Undibacterium sp. 5I1: one gene and its partner. The protein of the gene in region 1 interacts with the protein of each later gene in a pairwise test. Links are inferred from orthologs where the notes say so. Each region holds a gene or a part of one and is shown in the gene's direction. Other genes may lie near its edges.

Evidence for each region.
Region 2: the proteins of pheT (region 1) and secD interact in binary tests that used the Escherichia coli proteins (3 or more experiments, as listed by UniProt). The link is inferred for Undibacterium sp. 5I1 from one-to-one orthologs.

The regions. Positions count from the first base shown.
Region 1 is NZ_JAVIWI010000001.1:2,031,512-2,043,488, reverse strand. What follows is about bases 135-3,166. They hold pheT (phenylalanine--tRNA ligase subunit beta), read left to right. Parts: upstream 135-453; coding sequence 454-2,880; downstream 2,881-3,166. Other genes in these bases: RGU72_RS09030 (integration host factor subunit alpha), read left to right, coding at 3,001-3,166; pheS (phenylalanine--tRNA ligase subunit alpha), read left to right, coding at 135-342. Also shown: more of pheS, read left to right, coding at 1-134; more of RGU72_RS09030, read left to right, coding at 3,167-3,414; RGU72_RS09025 (MerR family transcriptional regulator), read left to right, coding at 3,423-3,797; RGU72_RS09020 (methyltransferase), read left to right, coding at 4,243-5,103; RGU72_RS09005 (amino acid aminotransferase), read right to left, coding at 5,631-6,845; excinuclease ABC subunit UvrB, read left to right, coding at 6,968-9,082; RGU72_RS08995 (FlxA-like family protein), read left to right, coding at 9,205-9,606; RGU72_RS08990 (hypothetical protein), read right to left, coding at 9,817-10,611; RGU72_RS08985 (VOC family protein), read right to left, coding at 10,728-11,111; RGU72_RS08980 (VOC family protein), read right to left, coding at 11,185-11,550; RGU72_RS08975 (hypothetical protein), read right to left, coding at 11,947-11,977.
Region 2 is NZ_JAVIWI010000001.1:2,558,700-2,570,637, reverse strand. The notes cover bases 3,760-6,752. They hold secD (protein translocase subunit SecD), read left to right. Parts: upstream 3,760-4,319; coding sequence 4,320-6,185; downstream 6,186-6,752. Other genes in these bases: secF (protein translocase subunit SecF), read left to right, coding at 6,224-6,752; yajC (preprotein translocase subunit YajC), read left to right, coding at 3,918-4,241. In the rest of the region: tRNA preQ1(34) S-adenosylmethionine ribosyltransferase-isomerase QueA, read left to right, coding at 220-1,257; tRNA guanosine(34) transglycosylase Tgt, read left to right, coding at 1,356-2,489; RGU72_RS11320 (TraB/GumN family protein), read left to right, coding at 2,558-3,463; more of secF, read left to right, coding at 6,753-7,162; RGU72_RS11300 (efflux RND transporter periplasmic adaptor subunit), read left to right, coding at 7,434-8,666; RGU72_RS11295 (efflux RND transporter permease subunit), read left to right, coding at 8,663-11,749. UniProt on the Escherichia coli protein: Part of the Sec protein translocase complex. Interacts with the SecYEG preprotein conducting channel. SecDF uses the proton motive force (PMF) to complete protein translocation after the ATP-dependent function of SecA.

The DNA.
Region 1 (11,977 bases):
TTTGCTGACTTAAAAGGCGTTTATTTAAATTTCGTCAAAGCTTTTTTTGAGACCGATGATTTGCAAGTACGCTTTCGTCCTTCTTACTTCCCATTTACGGAGCCATCCGCGGAGATCGATATTGCCTTCGGTAGTGGTCCATTAAAAGGTCGCTGGCTGGAGGTGTCCGGATCCGGTCAGGTGCATCCAACTGTGATCAAAAATATGGGAATGGATCCAGAAAAATACATCGGTTTTGCCTTTGGTTCCGGCCTGGAACGCTTGGCAATGCTGCGCTATGGCATCAATGATTTGCGCTTATTTTATGAGGGAGATTTGCGCTTCCTGAAGCAGTTTAATTAAGTTGAAATCGATGACGATCGTTTGATTTTTAACTTATATCTCCTCATCAAATTTCCTATGCGGTTTTGGTAAAAAATCGTATTAATGATTGAATATTTACACGGCTGAATTATGCAATTTTCTGAAAACTGGCTACGCACTATGGTTGATCCGAAGATGACTTCGGATGAGTTGTCACACTTACTCACGATGTCTGGATTAGAAGTAGAAGAAGTAGAAGCTGTCGCACCGCCTTTTAGTAATGTAGTCGTTGCAGAAATTCGTGAGATTTCCAAGCATCCTGATGCTGATCGCCTCAACGTTTGTCAGGTAGATGTTGGCACCGGTACTCTGCTCAATATTGTGTGTGGTGCACCGAATGTGCGTGTTGGTATGAAAGTGCCGTGTGCTATGGCGGGTGCGGTATTGCCGCCGGGTGCCGATGGCAAACCGTTCGAGATCAAAGTTGGTAAATTGCGTGGTGTTGAATCGCAAGGCATGTTGTGCTCTGCCCGTGAATTAAAATTATCAGACGATCAGGGCGGTTTATTGGATTTGCCTGTAGACGCGCCGGTCGGACAAAATTTCCGGGATTACTATCAATTAAATGATCTTAAATTCACGATCAAGTTGACCCCGAATAAGGCAGACTGCCTGTCCGTATTGGGTGTTGCGCGTGAAGTGTCGGCATTAACCGGTACCGTGTTAACGCTGCCTGAAATTCATTCGGTAGCAGTCACTCTGCAAGAAACTTTACCCGTTAAAATATCTGCGCCTGATTTGTGTGGACGTTTCAGTGGTCGGGTTATTCGCGGTGTTAACGCCAAAGCTCCGACACCAGACTGGATGAAGCAGCGTCTTGAGCGCAGCGGTCAGCGGCCAATCTCTGCCTTAGTCGATATTTCTAATTATGTGATGTTAGAACTTGGACGTCCAACCCATGTATTTGATTTGGATAAAATCCACGGTGGTCTGGATGTGCGTTGGGGCAAAACGGGGGAGTCATTAAAACTATTGAATGGCAATACCGTTGCAGTAGATGAATGGATAGGCGTCATTGCAGATGACAAAGAGATCGAATCTTTGGCCGGCATCATGGGTGGTGACTCTACTGCCGTAACGCTCGAAACGCAGAATATTTATCTGGAAGCAGCATTCTGGTGGCCGCAAGCGATACAGGGTAGGGCGCGCCGTTATAATTTTTCTACAGATGCGGCACATCGCTTTGAGCGCGGCGTGGACTACGCGACGACAGTCGAGCATATTGAACGTATTACTGCCTTGATCGTAGAAATTTGTGGTGGTAGCACGCAAGTCAAAGTCGGCCCAGTCACTGACCTGATCGTTAATTTACCAAAGCGCCCTGCGGTGCTTTTGCGTACGGCGCGTGCGGTTAAAGTGATTGGTGTTGCATTGAACGATGCGCAGATCGCCGATATATTTACCCGTTTGGGATTGGCGTTTAAGCAAACTCCGGGAGAATTCCTGGTAACGCCACCATCCTATCGTTTTGATATTGAAATCGAAGAGGACTTGATTGAAGAAGTCGTCCGGGTTTATGGTTTTGAAAATATTCCTGCGTTACCTCCCATCGCAGCAAACGCGATGCGCATTGTGCCAGAAAATCAGCGTTCTTTATTTACAGTCCGTCGTCAAATTGCAGACATGGATTACCAAGAAGTCGTCAACTATAGTTTTGTAGAAGAGGCTTGGGAAAAAGATTTTGTAGGTAATGACGCCCCGATTAAATTACTGAATCCAATTGCCAGTCATATGAGCGCGATGCGCAGCAGTTTGATCGCTAGTTTGGTTGCTAATGCGCGCTACAATTTAAATCGCAAGATGAACCGTGTGCGCATTTTTGAAATTGGTGCGATCTATCTGCGCAATGCGGCCATTCCAGACGGTCCTCTGACGATTGCTGGTTATGATCAGCCGAAGCGTCTGTCCGCACTTGCATATGGTCCCGTAGTTGAAGAACAGTGGGGTCAGGCAACACGCAATGTCGATTTCTTTGATATTAAAGCGGACTTGGAAGCCTTGTTTGCACCTAAAACTTTGCGCTTTAGTAAAGTTGAACATCCAGCTTTGCACCCAGGGCGCTCTGCTAGTATTGAGTGTGATGGCAAAGTAGTGGGCATCGTTGGCGAGTTACATCCACGTTTGCAGCAAAAATATGATTTACCTTTAGCGCCAGTCGTTTTTGAAGTAGATACGCAAAGTCTGCAATCCATTACGCTACCGATTTATCAAGAAATTTCAAAATTTCAAGCGGTCACTCGTGATCTTGCTTTATTAGTAAAACAAACAATTTCTGCTCAAGATTTACTCGATGTTTTCTTTGCTGAGGCGAAGTCAAACGAAACATGTAAAATCTTGCAAGCCGTTGTTTTATTTGATGAATATCGTGGTAAGGGACTGGAGTCTGACGAGAAAAGTCTTGCATTCCGCTTTAGCTTGCAAGATACTCAAAGTACGCTGCAAGATGATAAGGTAGAAGCTGCAATGGCATCTTTACTGGCTGCAGCTGCAAGTAAATTCTCAGCAAGATTACGTTGAGATAACTCCGCCGCAATGTACCTGACAGTGCGTCTAAATAAATAAAAATTATCGCGATCTCATTTTGCATAGCTGCTTAAGATGATCGCTTTGATTTTCAGCAAGTAGGATTAAAAAAGAATGAATGAAGTGACTTCCGCCGAACTGCAATCAGTTCTTGATGCAGATTTGAACCGGGCGATGCGTGAAGCAAAAGCACGTTCACAAGCGGAACGAGACTTACCTACCTTGACCAAAGCAGAGTTAGCAGAACTCTTGTTTGAACAAGTTGGTTTGAATAAACGTGAAGCCAAAGATATGGTGGAAACTTTTTTTGACGAGATTCGTGATGCGTTAGAAAGAGGCGAGGCGGTAAAATTATCTGGCTTTGGTAATTTTCAATTGCGAGATAAACCCCAGCGTCCTGGCCGTAACCCGAAAACTGGTGAAGAAATTCCTATTACCGCGCGTCGTGTTGTGACATTCCATGCTAGCCAAAAACTTAAAGGAATGGTCGACGCTGCAGGTAGTCAACCCCTTGCACATGCTGCCTGAATTCCTTTATGAGCGAAATCAAGATCGATGCTTTTGTGTTGCCGCCGATACCAGCGAAACGCTATTTTACTATCGGTGAAGTCAGTGAATTGTGTGGTGTCAAACCACATGTATTACGTTATTGGGAGCAGGAGTTTACTCAATTAAAACCGGTAAAACGACGTGGCAATCGCCGTTATTACCAGCATCACGAAGTCTTGTTGATACGCCGTATCCGCGAACTTTTATATGAGCAGGGTTTTACGATTAATGGTGCAAGAAATAAATTGAATTTGCATGCAACGATCAAAGATGAGCTGAATGAAATGGAAGTAACAATCCCGGTTAATTTATTACAGATTCGCGAAGAACTGCATGCAGTGCTCAATTTGTTAAAGCGCTGATTTGATGCTGGTGCTGGTGAACGAAGCACCTTAGCGTCACCTTTTAAGCCAGACATGATTGAAATTTCAAGATTTCAATCATGTCTGGCTTTAATTTTATGTGGCATGCTTATTCTGACTTAATGGGGCAGATAATTGGGGCAGGTAATGCAAGAGGAATTTTTGTTTTAGCTTGATACTGCAAACATTGCTTGAATATACTCCCCATTATATTTTCTTAAATTGGCTTACTGTCCAGTTAATATATGGACAGTTAAAATATACTATGATGAGTATATTCTTCTGTAGAGAATGACGTACCATAAAAATATATTCAATGTATGCAGAATTGTTGTGACAATGCTTGGTCTACTGTTTCAAATAGATAGCTCTGACCCATCTCCTTGTTGAACCTAAGTGGAGCCAGGCAGTGCTAATGCTCATTTAAAAATGCTAGGAATAATTCATGAACTTCCCCCAATCTCATTTAATCAATAAATCACGTTTATTTCTGACCGTTAGTGCTCTGCTTTGCGGCGTGCTCAACCCCGTTGTAGCACAAACTAACGTAGTTGATTCCGGCTTAGACACCGTTATCAAAGGTGTTTGGCGTTCTGACGAAAATCGCGCGCGAGATCAATATCGCCACCCAAAACAGACCTTGGAATTTTTTGGTGTTCAAGCTAATGCGACGGTGATCGAAATTACTCCGGGCGGATCAGCTTGGTATGGCGAGATACTGGCACCTTTTTTAAAAGAGAAGGGCCATTACATTGCCGCCAATATTGACGGCAATAAAGTGTCTGCTAGCAGCGCTGCATATCAGAACAGAACAGCAGACGCACAAAATAAAAAATTTCTTGCAGATCCTGAGCGCTACAGCAAAGCAAGGACAATTAATTTTGATCCAGCCGCACCGCAATTTGGACCGGCAAACTCAGCTGACTACGTGCTGACCTTTAGAAACGTGCATAACTGGGTCGGAGATCATACAGAAGTCCCTACCTTCAAGGCGATGTTCGACGTGCTTAAACCGGGCGGTGTGTTAGGTGTGGTTGATCATCGCGCGGCTGCTGGTAAAACTTTAGACGCAAAATTAATTGATACCGGCTATTTGCCAGAAGAGTATGTCATCGCATTAGCCCAGCAAGCAGGATTTAAATTGGTGGGGAAGAGTGAAGTGAATGCTAATCCTAAAGATACAAAGGATTATGCGAAAGGTGTTTGGACACTGCCGCCGACCTACGCTGATAAAGAAAATAATCGTCAGAAATACAAAGAGATCGGTGAGAGCGACCGCTTTACTTTGCGTTTCGTTAAGCCGTAGAAAGCTTACTTAATGATGGTGTGATCGCGGATTGATTTGCTGATGTATTTGCTGATGTATTGGATGCTTGAAAATGAAAGCCCGATTGATGTCGGGCTTTTGTTCTTTAGAAACTTGGATTAGCTTGGACAGGACAATTTATGCGCCAGATTTAAAAAGAGACTGACCGATTATTTCCCAACAAATGCATCGGAATAACATTTGAGCGAAAAACAAAAGGGGTCGCATTTGCATGCGACCCCTTAATTATTTGGCTCCCCGACCTGGACTCGAACCAGGGACCTGCGGATTAACAGTCCGTCGCTCTACCAACTGAGCTATCAGGGAATAGAAGAAATGATGATCTTCGTTAAACTTTTTACTGCACTTGCAACATGCTAGGAATTCTGTGGCTCCCCGACCTGGACTCGAACCAGGGACCTGCGGATTAACAGTCCGTCGCTCTACCAACTGAGCTATCAGGGAACAGAGACAAAGATTATATGCGTCTTTGCCTGTTCTGTCAAAATTTTTCTACCCTGAAACGTCTATAAAACCTGAGCAATTGCGTCAATGACGACATCGATATTGCGCTTGTTTAAAGCTGCAACACAAATACGACCGGTATCGACAGCGTAGATAGAATTGTTATCACGCAGCTTTTCTACTTGCTCTTTCGTTAAGCCAGAGTAAGAAAACATGCCGCGTTGCTGGGTCACAAAGTCAAAGTTATACGCTGGAGCTTTTGCTTTTAACTCTGCAACAAAGGCAGAGCGCATTTCGCGGATGCGTACCCGCATGCCTGCCAGTTCTTCTTCCCACAATTGGCGCAGTTCTGGTGTTGACAATACGGTCGCAACTACTTGGCCGCCATGAGTTGGTGGATTGGAATAGTTAGTACGGATTACACGCTTTAATTGAGACATGATGCGCGCAGCTTCTTCTGCACTGGAGGCGGCAATACTCAGTGCGCCAACGCGCTCGCCGTACAAGGAGAAGGATTTAGAGAATGAATTGGAGACGAACAGAGCGCATCCAGTTTCCGCAAAGCGGCGTACTACTTTGCCATCGGCTTCTATGCCATCGCCAAAACCTTGGTAAGCCATATCCAGGAAGGGTACCAGCTTGCGTTCGGTGACGACTGCGATGACTTCCGTCCATTGTGCATCGCTCAGATCGGCGCCAGTCGGATTGTGGCAGCACGCGTGCAGCAACACGATCGCGCCTGCTGGCATGGCCTTCAGTGCCTCTAGCATGCCTGCAAAGTTCACGCCTTTAGTCACTGCGTCGTAGTAGGGGTAGGAATTGACCACAAAGCCAGCAGATTCAAATAAAGCGCGATGGTTTTCCCAGCTTGGATCGCTGATCCATACTTGCGAATCCGGCGCGAAGCGTTTTAAAAAGTCGGCACCCAATTTCAATGCACCAGTGCCACCAATTGCTTGCGCCGTGATGACACGCTTTTCTACAACAACGGCACTGTCTGCACCGAACACTAATTCTTGTACTGCTTTATCATAAGCAGCTAAGCCTTCAATCGGCAAGTAAGTGCGTGGCGCGAATTTTTCCATCAAAATAGCTTCGGCTTTTTTGACGCATTCCAACAATGGCACTTTGCCATTATCATCGTAATAAACGCCGACACCAAGATTGACTTTAGCGGGATTTTTATCCGCGTTAAAGCCCTCTGTGATGCCGAGGATAGGATCGCGTGGTGCCATTTCTATGGCAGAGAACAGGGAGGCGGAGGCAGGTGCGTTCATCGTGATAATATGAAAAATTAGCTGTCAAATTTCTGACAGAGAGGTTGGAATAATGCCAATTGGTGACAATCTGGACATGCTTGAAATTTCAATCACCCCATTCTAACAAAGGTAAGTGCGTCATGCCTGTAGCATCGATAATTTCTGCTGAAAATAATAGCAATACTAATAATCCGCCGGAAGGCAAGTTCGTCACTTTTCCGGATTCTCAGTTTGAGCTATTTCAGCCTTTTCCTCCGGCGGGCGATCAACCGGCTGCGATTGCCAAGTTGCTGGAGGGGATTAACGACGGTTTGTTTTTCCAGACTTTGCTTGGGGTAACCGGTTCTGGCAAAACTTATACGATGGCAAACGTAATCGCGCAAAGCGGCCGGCCTGCGATTGTTTTTGCACCTAATAAAACTTTGGCAGCGCAGTTGTACAGCGAGTTCCGCGAATTTTTTCCGCGTAATGCCGTGGAATATTTCGTCAGCTACTACGATTATTATCAGCCAGAAGCGTATGTCCCACAGCGTGATTTATTTATCGAAAAAGATTCTGCGATCAACGAGCATATTGAGCAAATGCGCTTGTCTTGCACCAAGTCACTGATGGAGCGGCGTGATGTGATTATTGTCGCGACCGTCTCTGCGATTTACGGTATCGGTAATCCTAGCGAATACCACAAGATGATTTTGACCTTACGCACAAAGGACAAAGTCAGCCAGCGGGATTTGATCGCACGCCTGATTCAGATGCAATACACCAGGAACGAAATTGATTTCGGCCGCGGCACATTCCGGGTGCGTGGCGATACGATTGATATCTTCCCGGCAGAACATGCTGAACTAGCAGTACGGGTAGAAATGTTTGATGATGAGATCGAAAATCTCCAATTATTTGATCCGCTGACCGGCCGCGTAAAACAAAAAATTCCACGCTTTACTGTCTATCCAAGTTCGCATTACGTGACCCCGCGCGAAACCGTATTACGCGCAGTAGAAACAATCAAAATCGAGCTGCGTGAACGCTTAGAATTTTTCCGCAAAGAGAATAAGCTGATTGAAGAGCAGCGGATAGAACAACGTACACGTTTTGATTTAGAGATGATGTCCGAGATCGGTTTTACTAAAGGCATTGAAAACTATTCACGCCATTTAAGTGGCGCTAAAGCCGGTGATCCACCGCCGACACTGGTGGATTATTTGCCCGCAGACGCGCTCATGTTTTTAGATGAGTCACATGTACTGACCGGACAGTTAAACGGCATGTATAACGGCGACAGAGCACGAAAAACAAATCTGGTTGATTATGGTTTCCGGCTGCCGTCCGCGCTAGATAATCGTCCGCTCAAGTTTGTAGAATTTGAGAGCAAAATGCGGCAGACGATTTTTGTGTCAGCTACCCCGGCAGAATATGAAAAACAGCATGCCGATCAAGTTGTTGAACAAGTAGTACGACCGACAGGCTTGGTCGATCCGCTAATTGAAGTGCGTCCGGCATTAACGCAAGTCGATGATCTGATGAACGAGATTACGATTCGTGTACAGAAAAATGAGCGTGTCTTGGTCACGACATTGACGAAGCGAATGTCCGAGCAATTGACCGATTTTTTGGCGGACAACGGCATCAAAGTACGTTATTTACACAGCGATATTGATACGGTAGAGCGGGTAGAAATTATCCGTGATCTACGTTTGGGTACCTTCGATGTGTTGGTCGGCATTAACCTTTTACGAGAAGGTCTGGATATCCCAGAAGTGTCTTTGGTGGCGATCTTGGATGCTGATAAAGAAGGCTTCCTGCGGTCGGAGCGTAGCCTGATTCAAACCATAGGCCGTGCTGCACGTAACTTAAACGGGATGGCAATTTTATACGGCGATAAAATTACCGACTCTATGCGTCGCGCCATTGATGAGACTGAACGTCGGCGCACTAAACAAGTTGCGTTTAATTTGGCGAATAACATCACGCCTATCGGCATTAAAAAACAGATTAAAGATTTAATTGATGGCGTCTACAGCCAACAAGAAGCCAAGCAAGAGCTAGAAGCTGCACAAGAGCATGCGCGCTATGAAGTCATGAGTGAGAAGCAAATTAGCAGAGAAATAAAGCGCTTGGAAAAACTCATGCTCGATCACGCCAAAAATCTGGAGTTTGAAAAAGCGGCCCAGGTACGTGATCAATTAGCTCATCTGAAAGCGCAAGTATTCGGCGCGGGCGGTAGTGATAATGTGTTGTCGTTAGCGAATAAGTAGTAGTTGGAAATTTCCATTTTTATTGGACCGTCAAAATCTGTATTTCATGTAAGGTTTCCGCTATTCGTTCGACTTAGCTAAATACGAGGTGCAATTGATATTAGCAAGGACGAAAGTGAAGCATGGTACAGGCGATAACATCCTCTGCAATCATTGGCGGGAACAGTGCAGCTAATCCTGGCAATGCCGCTTCGGCGCTTGCCAGTCTTCAGGCGCAGCTTGCCAGGTATCAGCAACAGCTATCTGATTGTGTAAATTGCGCGTCGTCCAAAACGATAGAAGGCAAAGTGCAAATTCAATCGCTGTCTAGCAAAATTAGTCAGGTTAGGGCGCGTATTGATCAGGTAAACAGCGTCAATGCAAGTCAGCAAACGCCTCTCCCTACAACCAGTCGTTCTAAAGAAAATAATAGCATCACCAAGGATTTGACCATCGCTCTAGGAGCAGAGAATCGCACCATCACTCCGCCAAGCTTAAGCATTGCGAATCCCGCTATCGGCGGCAACGTCAACACACTTGCCTAGCTGCCAACGCCCAACTGCCCTGTTTTGAGCAGAATAAAACTCCACTTAATCCTGAGCGAGAGTGTAAGCAATCCACAATCCTGTATAGCGCCATTGTTGACTTTTTCAATTTTAATATTCCAGTTATTCTGCGGCTTCCAAGACGAAAATGGCTCAAGAACCCAGAATAATTAGACTAATCATAATTAAAGAGTTTTTAGAAGTTCCCGATTAAAAACTCCGCTTCGAATATTGAAGAAACGCTTGCGCTGTCAGCATGACTTTAGCGCGTTTGAATTTGAGGGACGTTAATTTTATCCCAGCCTCAAAGCCACGATAAAAAATGCGACTCATGATCGACCTGAACAAGCTATATGGCGCGATACGATGACGGGCTGTGTCCAGATTCCTATATTGAACGACCAAATAAGTATTGCTGCTAGAGGCGGTTAAACGGATGCCAACAAGATCGTGCCACGGAATTAGGTGCCCGTTCTCTGTATAGATTTTGATTCCCACATGGTCTATTTTTAAGGCCGGACCTTGCCATCGAATGTCTCTTATGCAGCGCCAGATCGTTGATAAATACCAGGCTAACCAAGGCAACATCAAGAGCAAGCCAAAGCCTGCACCCAAGCTTTGGGACAACGCCAGAGAGAAATATCCTAGGGGTAACATGAATAGCGTCATCAGAACAATAATGCCGATCGCCCAAGCGTGTGACTTATATAGCAGCAGAGGCTCGGGTAGATAGTCCGCTCGCTTACCGTTTGCATCGCTGCTGTCATCTGGCTGAAAAGGATCGACCTCTTTACGGCTTGATACCCAGATCAGAAATAAACCGAAGGTAATCCAAAATGCGACGACGAATAAAAATCCGATAGGATTAGTCGAAAACAAGACATCCTTGCTTCCACTCGCCATGCTAATTGATCCCTTGAGTAATGCTTTGATTGCCACCCAGAGACTGGCGAGTCCAAAGATAAACATGAATGTTGACGCAACGAGATTTCCAAATTTATTCATGTTGATGATCCTTAGATTTATCTTCTAAGATGCACTGAGATAATTATCGGCACTCTTGGCGTTTATAGCCACAAGCCATTAGAAAAGTCAGACTCTTGGTAAGCTGAGTGAAGAATTTAGACCTCATATAACTCCAAAGGCAATCCATCTGGATCAGCAAAGAAAACAAAACGCTTGCCCGTATATTCATCAGTACGAATTGCTTCGACTGCGATGCCTAGTGATTTCAGGTGGCGCTTGCAGTGATCAATATCTCTTACTTCAAATGCCAGATGGCGCAGCCCCTGTGCTTCAGGATACGACGGACGAGGCGGTACACTAGGGAACGAGAACAACTCAATCTGGGAGCCATCAGGCAATTGTAAATCCAGTTTGTACGAGTTACGTTCAACACGAAAATGTTCGGCAATAATCTTCAGCCCCAGATACTCACTATAGAAGCGCTTAGAGACTTCGTAGTCAGAACAAATGATTGCAGCGTGATGAATGCGGTTTAGCATTGGCAAGAACTCGTTTTTTGGGATGTGCATGCAGAAGTCAGATGTTGAACGTCGTCAAAATCACACAGCATATCTATGCAATAGAACGATATGCCCGACTCGATATCGATACCGAGTTATTGTCTGGATCTTTTGCATTAGCGAACTGATAGCCATTGGCTTGATGCGTGCTGCTAAAGGCAAGTCCGCGTTCTAAGCTTTGCGCTTTGAAGGTCTCAACATCTGTTACAGAAAAAACGAGTTTCACACCAGCTTGCCCCAATTTCAAACTTTTTGCAACCTGATGTATGAAGATTATTGTTGATCCGTCTGCACTAACTAATTCTACCAATCCCTCTGACTCAGGTTTTGAACTAAAACCAAAAAACTGTTGATAGAAATCAGCAGTTTTTTGAGGTTGTCTTGCGTAAATCATGATGGCGTTAAGTTGAGGATTCATGGATATCCTGAATAAACCGGTGATGAATTTTTAATGCTTAGAAAATTTTTTAGAGATTAAGGTTCAATAAACTATTTAGATTTTTCCGTCGAGATGCGAACAATATTGCTGGCATTAATACGATTGCAATTGTTCGCCCCAAACGTGATTCTAGATTCCAAAGGAACAGGACGATTGCCCCATAAATTAATAAGTAAATAAGATAAAAAATACTTGAAATTCCGACAGTCCAGCCGATAACTAATAAGAATAAAAAAACTAATATAAAACCAATTTTGTCATCAGTGGATTTTCGTTTCATCACGTTCGATTCCTTGCTTTATTCAATATCGAAACCCATTTTATATTGAAAATGTATTCAACTCGACAGTCCATACCTAAATAGATTTAGCTCACTCACTTCTTCGATTTCTCGATATCGCAATGC
Region 2 (11,938 bases), 520 kb from region 1 along the record:
GGTATCGTTTAACTAGATTGTCTAGATTGTCTTTAATGCCCAAAAGAGAGTCTCTTAATCTCTTTTTCAATTAAAGATCAAGTCTATGCATGCCATTCTTGCCAATTTGGATGTCCAATGATTCTGAGCCTCGCAGGCCAATATCATGCCAGAAGCCGCAGAATCATTGGACATCCTGGTTTCATTTTATTATTAATTTTTTAGAAGCACCATTTCTCCATGTACTCTTTAAGTGATTTTGATTTTGATTTGCCAGAAAACCTGATCGCGCAGACGGCCTTGCCGGATCGTTCTGCCTCGCGCTTGTTGCATGTTGATGGTGATGTATTGGTGGATCGCCATTTTGCTGACATCGTCGATCAATTATCTGCGGGTGATTTGCTGGTATTTAATGATACCCGCGTACTAAAAGCACGCTTCCACGGGGTAAAAGAAACCGGCGGTAAGGTTGAGATGCTGGTGGAGCGTGTGGTCAGCAATACGGCCGACGAGCATATCGTTCATGTGCAACTGCGTGCCTCCAAATCACCGCATGCTGGCGCCAAAATCCGCTTGGCAGATGCGTTTGATGTCGTCGTCGGTGAGCGTGCGGGAGAATTTTTTACTCTGCATTTCCCGGGTGATGTGTTTGAGCTGATTGAGCAATACGGTCGTTTGCCGTTGCCGCCCTACATCAATCATGAAGCTGACGATTTTGATGAGCACCGTTACCAAACGGTGTATTCACGTGTGCCTGGCGCAGTGGCCGCGCCTACCGCCGGCTTGCATTTTGATCAGGCCTTACTAGATGCGTGCAGCGCCAAAGGTATTAACTTTGCGTATGTGACTTTGCACGTCGGCGCCGGGACTTTTCAGCCAGTACGTACCGAGGTGCTAGCCAACCACGCAATGCATAGTGAGTGGTACACCGTGCCGCAAGCGACGGTTGATGCAATATGCGCTACTAAAGCGGCGGGTAAAGCTGTCGTCGCAGTGGGTACCACCAGCATGCGTGCATTGGAGTCCGCGTCGCAAACGGGCACTTTGCAGGCCGGTAGCGATGACACTAATTTGTTTATCACGCCAGGTTATGTGTTCAAAACAGTAGACAGGCTTATCACGAATTTCCATTTGCCAAAATCAACCTTGCTGATGCTGGTATCTGCGTTTGCAGGCTATGATCGTATTCGTGCCACCTACGCTCATGCGATTGCCAACGAGTATCGGTTTTTTAGTTATGGTGATGCGATGTTGCTGACTAATACCTCTGATCAGTAATAAGATAGTTTACACATAGCGGCATCTAAATTACACCCAGGTCTCCGGTGCGCACGGCGCACCTTACAAATGTTTTATATACAGGTCGGTAAATCCTTATGCTCGAATTTCAATTAATTAAAAAAGACAAAACCACCGCCGCCCGTCGCGGTCGTGTGACTGTCAACCACGGAGTGATCGAAACACCGATATTTATGCCGGTCGGTACTTACGGTTCGGTCAAGGCGATGTCGCCGTTGGAACTGAAAGAAATCGATGCTCATATCATTCTGGGTAATACTTTCCATCTATGGCTGCGTCCTGGTTTGAGTGTTATCAATAAGTTTGGCGGTCTGCATGACTTTATGGGCTGGGATAAACCGATTTTGACCGACTCCGGCGGCTTTCAGGTGTTCTCGCTTGGGGCGATGCGTAAGATCACGGAAGAGGGTGTAAAGTTTGCGTCACCAATCAGTGGCGAGCGCTTATTTTTATCGCCGGAAATCTCCATGCAAATTCAGCGCGCACTCAATTCCGATATCGTGATGCAGTTTGATGAATGCACACCGTATGAGATCGATGGCCGCCCGGCGACAGTAGAAGAAGCCGCCAAGTCCATGCGCATGTCCTTGCGCTGGGCACAGCGGTCAAAAAATGAGTTTGATCAGGGTGGAAATCCCAATGCTCTCTTCGGCATCGTGCAGGGCGGTATGTTTGAACATCTGCGAGACGAATCGTTGGCGGCCCTAAATGAATTTAATTTTGATGGTATTGCCATCGGTGGCTTATCCGTTGGCGAGCCAAAAGAAGACATGTTGCGCGTCCTGGCACATGTTGGCCCGCGCTTGCCAGAGAACAAACCGCATTATCTGATGGGCGTCGGCACACCAGAAGATCTGGTCGCCGGTGTGGCAAACGGTATCGATATGTTCGACTGCGTCATGCCAACCCGCAATGCACGTAATGGCTGGATTTTTACCCGCTATGGCGACATCAAAATCAAGAACGCCCGCTACAAAGAAGAGAAAGCACCGCTGGACGACACCTGTTCTTGCTATGCCTGCAAAAACTTCTCCCGCGCTTATTTGCATCACCTGCACCGCACAGGCGAAATCCTGGGTGCCCGTCTCAATACTATCCACAATTTGCATTACTACCTGGAACTGATGAAGGGCATACGTCAGTCATTAGATGACGAACGTTTTCCAGAGTTTGTTGCGCAGTTCCATGCAGATCGTGCGCGCGGGGTTTGAGTCAATTCTATCAATTTAGGATTAGTGTGTTCCGATAACTTATCTCTTCATTTTTTAAAAACAGACGTATGACGTTCAAACAATGGATTGCTCTTAGCCTGGCTTGTCTGGTCTTTTCGAATAGCGCCTATGCCGACACCAATAGCAGCGTTGCTGAGGGTGCAGAGAAAACTAAGGGCTTTCTATGGGAGATAAAGTCCGGTACCAAGACCGGATATTTATTTGGTTCCATCCATCTGGCCAAGCCCGATTTCTATCCGATGTCGCCAGCAGTCGAGACGGCGTATAAAAATGCAAAAATACTTGCAGTGGAAACTGATGTCACCGACATGGCTGCGCTCAAAAAAGTCATGCCTTTAACCATGTATGTCGCTCCAGACAAGCTGGAAAAACATTTGTCTGCGCAGACCTGGGCACAGTTATCTACTAGCTTTGGTCCGGCGGCAGAACAGATGCAACAACTTAAGCCGGGCGTCGTTGCAACTGGCTTAATGATCGGCATGATGACAAGCACTGGCTACACCCCAGATGCAGGGATTGATTTGCATTTTTTAAAGCGAGCCAAAGCGGACGGTAAGTCTGTCTACCAACTGGAGACACTGGCTTTTCAAATGAAAGTATTGACTGACTTCAGCGATGCTGAGAGCGATGAAATGTTGTCCTATACGATTGCGAGTATGAAGGATGGCGACGCGATGAGGGATTCCGAAGCAATGGTGGCCGCCTGGAAAAGTGGTGACTTGCCTGCCTTAGAGAAAATCATGCAGTCATCCGCAGATAAAGACGCCAGCACCGCTAAGCTCATGAAGCGGTTGCTGGATGATCGCAATATCGGCATGAGCGACAAAGTGATTAAGCTTGTCAACGGCAATAAGCCGGTACTGATCGTCGTCGGCGCTGGTCATATGGTGGGCAAGAACAGCATTTTGGATTTATTGCAACAACGGGGTTTGCAGATACGCCGGGTGCAATAATTCAGTCAGTTCAATGCGTAATGGTTCGCTCTGATTTCGTTAATCGATGAATATACTCCCCATTTATTTTTAGAAATATGCCTTATTGTCCAATGATTATATGGACATCTTAAATATACACGATAGGAGTATATTTATTATTTTGTAGCGTAAGTTCAAGAATAATTGCCTGTATCTGAATTATTCGCCGCTGATTGAGCATGACGTTTATCAGTGCCTAGATTTATTTGCTGCTATTTAAGCTTAACCCTGACTTTAATCCCCAACATCAAGCGACTAAATCACGGTAAGCCGCTGCTCCAATGCTAGAATGTGGCGCTTTGTGATTGATGGCGAGCTCTTTAGGTGTGCTCTTTTATTTGGTGGTTTTGGCACCATTTGAGACGCTTATGCTGATTCATTTCCAATTTTATTGTCTTGCAGATAATTATTAAAATCTTACTGGAGTCTTAACGTGTTTATTTCCAATGCTTATGCGCAATCTTCCATTTTTAGTGGTGGCGGTGATTTGATGAGTTTCCTGCCCATCATTTTGATGTTTGTGGTGCTGTATTTTTTGATGATACGTCCGCAAATGAAGCGTCAAAAAGAACAAAAATCGATGATGGACGCTTTGGCGAAAAATGATGAAGTGGTCACAGCTGGCGGCGTGTTAGGCAAAGTGGTTAAAGTCACTGAGGCTTATGTCACGATAGAAATCGCTAACGGCACTGAAGTTGTTGTGCAAAAAGTGGCTATCACTATGTTGTTGCCTAAAGGCACGATCAAAGCGATCTGATACTGTGATTCAACGCAGCCCTGGATTTTATGGCTGCGTTGCACATTCAGCCCAGTATTTAATTTAATCTGAACCGATATGAATCGCTATCCCCTCTGGAAATATCTTCTGATCATCGTCGCGCTAGTATTTGGCGCGCTGTACACAGTCCCCAATTTTTTTGGCAAGTCCCCGGCAATTCAAATCAATAGCGCTCGCGCAACTGTCAAAGTTGAGAGCGATATGTTGGGTCGCGTTGAGCAAGCGCTGAAAGCGCAGGACCTTACCGCAACTAGTTTGTCTTACGAGAATAACGGCACTCAAGGCTCTGTCCGTGCTCGTTTTAAGGATGCCGATATCCAGTTCAAAGCGAAGGCCGCATTAGAAAAAGCCTTGAATACTGATCCTGCCGATCCTTTGTATAGCATTAGCTTCAATCTGCTGAATGACACGCCAAAATGGCTGCAAAGTTTGCATGCTTTGCCGATGTCGCTGGGGCTGGATTTGCAAGGCGGTGTCCATTTCTTGATGCAAGTCGATACCAAAGCATTATTAAATACCCGCTTACAAGGTCTGCAATCTACAGTGCGCAGCGTACTGCGGGATAAAGAAGTTCGCCACTCGGGTATTTCTCGTGACGGTCAGCAAATTACCGTGAAGTTCCGTGATGCCGATACCTTAGGTAAGGCGAAAAATGTTTTGTCTAGTCAGATCAACGATGTGCAGATGACTGATGTCAAAAACGCAGATAACACCGAGCTGAGCTTGCTGATCACTTTGAAGCCAGAGGCCTTGAAGGCAGCGGTGACAGAAGGCGTTAAACAAAACATTATTGCTTTGTCTAAACGGGTGAATGAACTTGGCGTTGCGGAGCCGATTATTCAGCAGCAAGGCGCTGATCGCATCGTGGTGGAATTACCAGGCGTGCAGGATGTCAACCGCGCGAAAGATATTATTGGACGCCAGGCTACATTAGAAGTGCGTCTGGTAGATGAAAGTGTAATTGGTCTGGTGGATGAAAATACTGCAGTTCCATTTGGTTCTGAATTATTTAAAGTTGGTCGTGGTGCACCTGCAATTTTGTATAAGGACCCTGTGATTACTGGTGATTATATTTCTGGTGCTTCTGCCAGTTTTGATCAGCATCAACAACCGTCTGTCAGTATCGATTTGAATGGCGATGGTGGTCGCAAAATGCGTGAAGGTACGCGCGGTAAGATCGGCAAAAAAATGGCGATCGTCTTGTTTGAAAAAGGTAAGGGCGAGTTGCTGACAGTAGCCACTATTCAGGATGAGTTGGGTTCCCGCTTCAATATTACTGGCATGGGTTCTACCGCCGCTTCAAGTGACTTGGCGTTGTTGTTGCGTGCTGGTTCGCTGGCTGCTCCAATGGACTTTATTGAGGAAAGCACGATAGGTCCGCAATTAGGTGCAGATAATATCCAAAAGGGATTTAACTCTACGCTGTATGGCTTTATCGCAATTGCCGTTTTCATGATCGCTTACTACATGCTGTTTGGTGTATTCAGTGTGATGGCCCTGTCCGTCAACTTATTATTACTGGTAGCGATTCTCTCCTTGTTACAGGCCACATTGACTCTACCTGGTATGGCGGCGATTGCGCTGGCACTGGGTATGGCGATTGACGCCAACGTCTTGATTAACGAGCGTATCCGTGAAGAGCTGCGTGCTGGTAATACACCTCAAGCTGCGATCTCGATTGGTTTTGACCGTGCCTGGGCGACAATTCTAGATTCCAACGTGACGACTTTGATTGTTGGTTTGGCGCTGCTGATTTTTGGATCGGGTCCGATTAAAGCGTTTGCGATTGTGCATTGTCTGGGGATTGCAACGTCGATGTTCTCAGCCGTGTTTGTCTCGCGTGGTGTGGTCAATCTGTGGTACGGACGTAAGAAGAAATTAACTTCTCTTGCGATCGGACAGATTTGGAAACCTGCAGACTAATCAATACCGCCGACACAATAAGAATTTAGGGATTTATCATGGAATTATTCCGTATTAAAAAAGACATTCCTTTCATGCGCAATGCGCTGATATTTAATGTCATTTCTGCTTTGACTTTTGTCGCAGCTGTATTTTTCTTGCTGCATAAAAATTTGAATTTTTCAGTTGAATTTACTGGCGGTACCGTTATGGAGGTGATGTATTCCAAGGCCGCCAATGTCGATGAGGTCCGTAAGACCGTTGACAGCACTGGTTATCTGGATGCCCCGGTGCAGACTTTCGGCCAGGCGCAAACGATCGTAGTTCGTTTGCCTTTGCCAAAGAATGAAACTTTAGCTCAGCAAACAGATAAGGTATTTGGTGCTTTAAAAGCGCATGATGCTGATGTTAAGTTGCAACGAGTTGAGTTGGTTGGCGCGCAAGTTGGTGATGAGTTGGCGCATGATGGTTTGATGGCCCTGCTATTTGTTATTTTGGGCGTAGTCGCGTATCTGGCGATTCGTTTTGAATGGAAATTTGCGGTCGCCGCGATTATCGCCAACTTGCATGACGTGGTGATTATTTTGGGCTTCTTCGCCTTCTTCCAATGGGAATTTAATCTCTCTGTCTTGGCTGCGGTATTGGCTGTGTTGGGTTATTCGGTGAATGAATCAGTGGTTATTTTTGATCGTATTCGTGAGAATTTCCGTAAGCAACGTAAGATGTCGGTTACAGAAGTGATTGATAATGCGATCACCAGCACGATCTCCCGCACCATTATTACGCACGGCTGTACGCAAATGATGGTGTTGTCCATGCTCTTCATCGGTGGCACGACGTTGCACTATTTTGCCATTGCATTAACGATTGGTATTTGTTTCGGTATTTACTCTTCTGTGTTTGTTGCAGCGGCGATTGCGATGTGGCTGGGGGTTAAACGTGAAGACTTGATTAAGCCGATCAAAGAGAAAGACGACACAGACGGCGCAGTAGTCTGATGAACCGCGTTGCTTGTAACGAAAAGTATTAAATAGTAAAGCCAGCTCTTGAGCTGGCTTTTTCTTTGATAGCATTACCATCTTTAAAATTTGGTCAAATTGTTTCAATTTTTCATGTGATAAAAATAGTAAACGCTGATGAATTGATGAAAGCAATTTTGCACTAAATGTACTGAATGTACGAACCCACTAGACCCATAGACTAATTAATTAATCAATCAACAAGCTGCTAAATTTTATTGGCTTTGTCCTACCCACCAGGTAAAAGAGTATGAGTAAATTAAAGACGATCGTTGCCGTGTTAGTTGTTGCTGGTTTGGCTGCCGGTGGCTACTACAAATGGAGTGCCGCTAAAACCGATGCAGGTGACAAAGCCAGCAAAGCAGGTGCCGATAATAATCGTCCTATCAGTGTCTCGACCACCCTGGCGATCAAGCGTGATTACCCCGTGCAGCTCTCTGCCAACGGCGTTGTTACGGCGCTAAGCACCGTCGATATTCGTCCTCAAATTACCAGTACCGTTACCAAAGTGCATATCAAGGAAGGACAGTTTGTCAAAGCAGGCGACTTGCTATTTACTCTGGATAGCCGTGCCGATGAAGTCAATCTGGCAAAGGCGCAGGCGCAACTGGATAAAGACCTTGCAACTCAGGCTGACAATCAGCGACAACTGACGCGTAGCAAAGATTTACTCGATAAAAAATTCGTGTCGCAAAGTGTGGTCGATACCAGTCAGACTCAAGTAGACGCACAAGCTGCGGTAATTGCTTCTGATCGTGCCGCGGTGAATGCGGCCAAAGTAGCGCTGACCTATGATCGTATTGTTGCCCCAGCCGCAGGACGCACGGGTGTGATTAGTGTCTATCCAGGTTCGTTAGTACAGGCTACCACCACTGTGCCTGCGCTGGTAACGATTACCCAGATGGACCCGATCACCATTAGCTTCCCGCTGCCACAAAGAAATTTGCAGGACGCACTGGATGCGATGAATCAAAAAGAGGACCAGAAAAATCCGAATGCAGTCACTGCCCAATTGCCAGATCACCCGGAAAAATACCGTGGTCGTTTGCAGTTTGTTGACAACGCAGTAGATGCTTTATCCGGCACGATTAAGGCCAAAGCCGTGTTTGACAACCGTGATTTAAAGTTGTGGCCAGGCGCTTATGCGGATATCGGATTGAGTGTACGTACGATTAAAGACGCTATCGTGATACCGATTGATGCCGTAATCAATAATGCGCAAGGCAGCGCGGTCTACGTGGTTGATGTTGATAATAAAGTGAGCTTGCGCCCGGTTAAAGTGATGTACGCCGCAGCCTTGGATGCCGTCGTCACTGGAATCGAAGTTGGCGCTAAAGTAGTCTTGGATGGCAAACAAAATCTGCGTCCCGGCAATCTGATACGTGAGCGTGCAGCGGATAGTAAAACGACTAATCCTAAAACGGATACGAAGTCAGACACCAAGTCAGAAAAATCCGCTTCTCAAGCAGCGAGCGCATCATGAATTTGTCGGAGTTATTTATCCGCCGTCCTGTGATGACGGTATTGCTGAACTTGTCTATCGTTGTTGCGGGTGTTTTGGCATATCGGTTTATTCCGATTGCCGCTTTGCCGAGTTATGACACGCCAGTGATCAGCGTCAATGCAGTCTTGCCCGGTGCTAGTCCAGAAACCATGGCGACCTCGGTTGCGCTGCCACTAGAAAAGCAATTTGCCACGATCCCCGGTTTGTCTGTCATCAGTTCCAGCAACACTTTAGGCACGACCTCACTGACTTTAGAGTTTGATCAAAACCGGAACATTGACGCCGCCTCGGTAGACGTGCAAGCCGCCTTGTTGCGCGCCCAACGCTCATTACCGGTAGAAATGACGACGCTACCCTCTTACCGCAAAGTCAATCCTGCGGATGCGCCGATTTTGATTTTGGCATTAACTTCGCCCTCGTTAAGTTTGTCGGAGCTCACCAATTATGCCGAGCATTTGATTTCTCCTAGCTTGTCCACTCTTGATGGTGTGGCGCAAGTGAATATTTTTGGTATCAAGCGTTACGCAGTACGGGTCCGGGTGATGCCTGATGCACTGGCTGCACGGAATATTTCGCTGGATGAGTTATCCGCAAGTATCAAGGCGGCAAACGCCAACACGCCCGTCGGCACTTTGGACGGCGATAAACAAACCTTAACCTTGTTAGCTAACCGCCAGTTACAAAGCGCAGCAGATTTTTCTAATCTAATTGTCAGCAATAAAGGTGGGCAAGTCGTTCGTTTGCATGATGTTGCCAAGATCGAAGATAGTTACGAAACCTTTAAATCATCGGCTAATTTTAATGGTGAAAGTTCCATCACTTTAGCGATTCAGCGCCAGACCGATGCCAACACCGTCAAAGTAGTTGATTCAATTAAAGCCGCGTTGCCGGGCTTTCAAGCGCAGTTGCCAGCCTCAGTCAAAATCAATCAGGTGAATGATCGTTCGGTCTCTATCCGCGACGCATTGCATGATGTCAATCTGACTTTAATACTTACGATTTTTTTGGTCGTGATCGTGATTTTCTTGTTCTTACGTCGTTTAGTCGCGACGATTATTCCGACCCTGTCTTTGCCAGTTTCTTTGGTTGGTGCAATCAGTTTGTTGTGGGGTTTTGGCTATACGCTGGACAATATTTCTCTGCTAGGGCTGACCCTGGCTGTTGGGCTGGTAGTGGATGATGCGATTGTGATGTTGGAAAACATCATGCGCCATGTGGAGGCGGGTGAAGAACCTTTTAAAGCCGCATTGAAGGGATCGCGGGAAGTCGGTTTTACGATTATCTCGATTTCAACTTCACTGATTGCGGTCTTCATTCCTATCTTTTTTATGCCGGGCGTGATTGGTCAGTTGTTCCACGAGTTTGCAGTCATCGTATCGCTGGCAATCGTCGCCTCTGCGTTTGTTTCCTTAACGCTGGTGCCGATGCTGGCTAGTCGTTTTCTGAAAAGCGAACATGAGATGAAAGAGCCGCCAAAACTGATCGGCGCTTTGCTGCATGTATTTGAAAACGGCTTTAACTCTTCTCTGAACTCGTACTCGCGCGCTTTGGATGTGGCTTTGCGTCATCGCGGCCTGGTGCTGGTGGTTGCCTTAATTACCTTTGCCGGAACCGCGTATTTATTTGCGACGATTCCTAAAGGTTTTTTTCCGGAAGAAGATATCGGACAGATCAGCGTGCAGACCGAAGCCGCGGAGGATACGTCTTTTCCCGCGATGGTGATATTGCAGGACAGAGCCGCCAAAATTATACGAGATGACCCCAATGTGCTGACGGTGGCATCGTTCAATGGTGGTAGCGGCTCGCAGAATACCGGACGTATGTTCGTCAACTTAAAGCCGCGTGATCAGCGCAAACCGATGAAACTTGTAGTGGAGGGTTTGCGCCGTAAATTAAGTGAAGTCGCAGGTATTTCCACCTTCTTACGTCCCACGCAAAACTTGCAGTTAGGTGGGCGTCAAAGTAAGAGCCAGTATCAATATATTTTGCAAAGCGTTACTGCCGGGGAGTTAAGCGACTGGTCCATTAAGTTGCAGGACAAATTGCGTGCCGATCCTGTTTTTAAGGATGTCACAACCGATTCGCAACTCAAGGGTTTGCAGGCAGAACTCAAGATCGACAGAGACAGTGCCAACGCGCTGGGTGTCAATATGGACAGCGTCCGCTCCAGTTTATACAGCGCATTTGGTGAGCGCCAGGTATCGACCATGTACACCAGCGTGGATAGCTATCAGGTCATCATGGAGTTTGCCCCGGATCAGAAAAAAGATGAGAGTGCTTTAGACGGCATCTACATTCGTAGTAGTGGCGGCGGTCTGGTTCCTTTATCGAGTTTTGCAACGATCAAGCGTTCGGTTGGTCCGACCTCAATTAACCATGCCGGACAGTTGCAAGCGGTGACGATTTCTTTCAATCTTGCACCTAGCGCCGCTTTGGGTGTTGCCACGAAAAAAATTGAGCAATACCGGGATGAAATCAAATTACCCGCATCCATTATTGCCACCTACGGCGGTGATGCTGCGGTATTCAAAAATTCGCAATCAGGGCAGGTCGTATTGATCGTCGCCGCGCTGTTGGTTATCTATGTCTTGCTGGGCGTGTTGTACGAAAGCTATATCCATCCGCTGACAATTCTCGCTGGGTTGCCATCTGCTGCCGTCGGTGCGCTATTGACGCTGCAGTTGTTTGGACAAGATCTGACGCTGATTGCGATGATCGGTATTTTGCTGCTGATTGGTATCGTAAAAAAGAACGCGATTATGATGATTGACTTCGCGCTGGACGCGCAACGCCATCAGGGTATGACGCCGCCAGAAGCGATCCGTGAAGCCTGCGTACAGCGTTTCCGCCCGATTATGATGACCACCCTTGCCGCGTTGGTAGGTGCATTGCCAATTGCGCTGGGCTTGGGTGCCGGTGCGGAATTACGCCAACCTCTGGGCTTGGCTGTGGTAGGTGGTTTGATTTTCTCGCAAGCGATTACCTTATTTATCACGCCTGTGATTTATTTGGCCTTGGATCGGTTTAGCGGTACTGGACCGATTGTTGGTGATCATATCTGAGTTGTTGTAGAGTCGAAAAAATTGGTGATTTTTGGGTGGGTTTTCAGCACAATTCAACACAAAAAAATATATAGTAGTCACCAGTTTTTTTTGATGGAAATAGGGTGGAAGGAAAATACTCCCCTTCATTTTTAAGAAATATGCCTTATCGTCCAATGATTCTATGGACAATAAATTATACTATTGGGG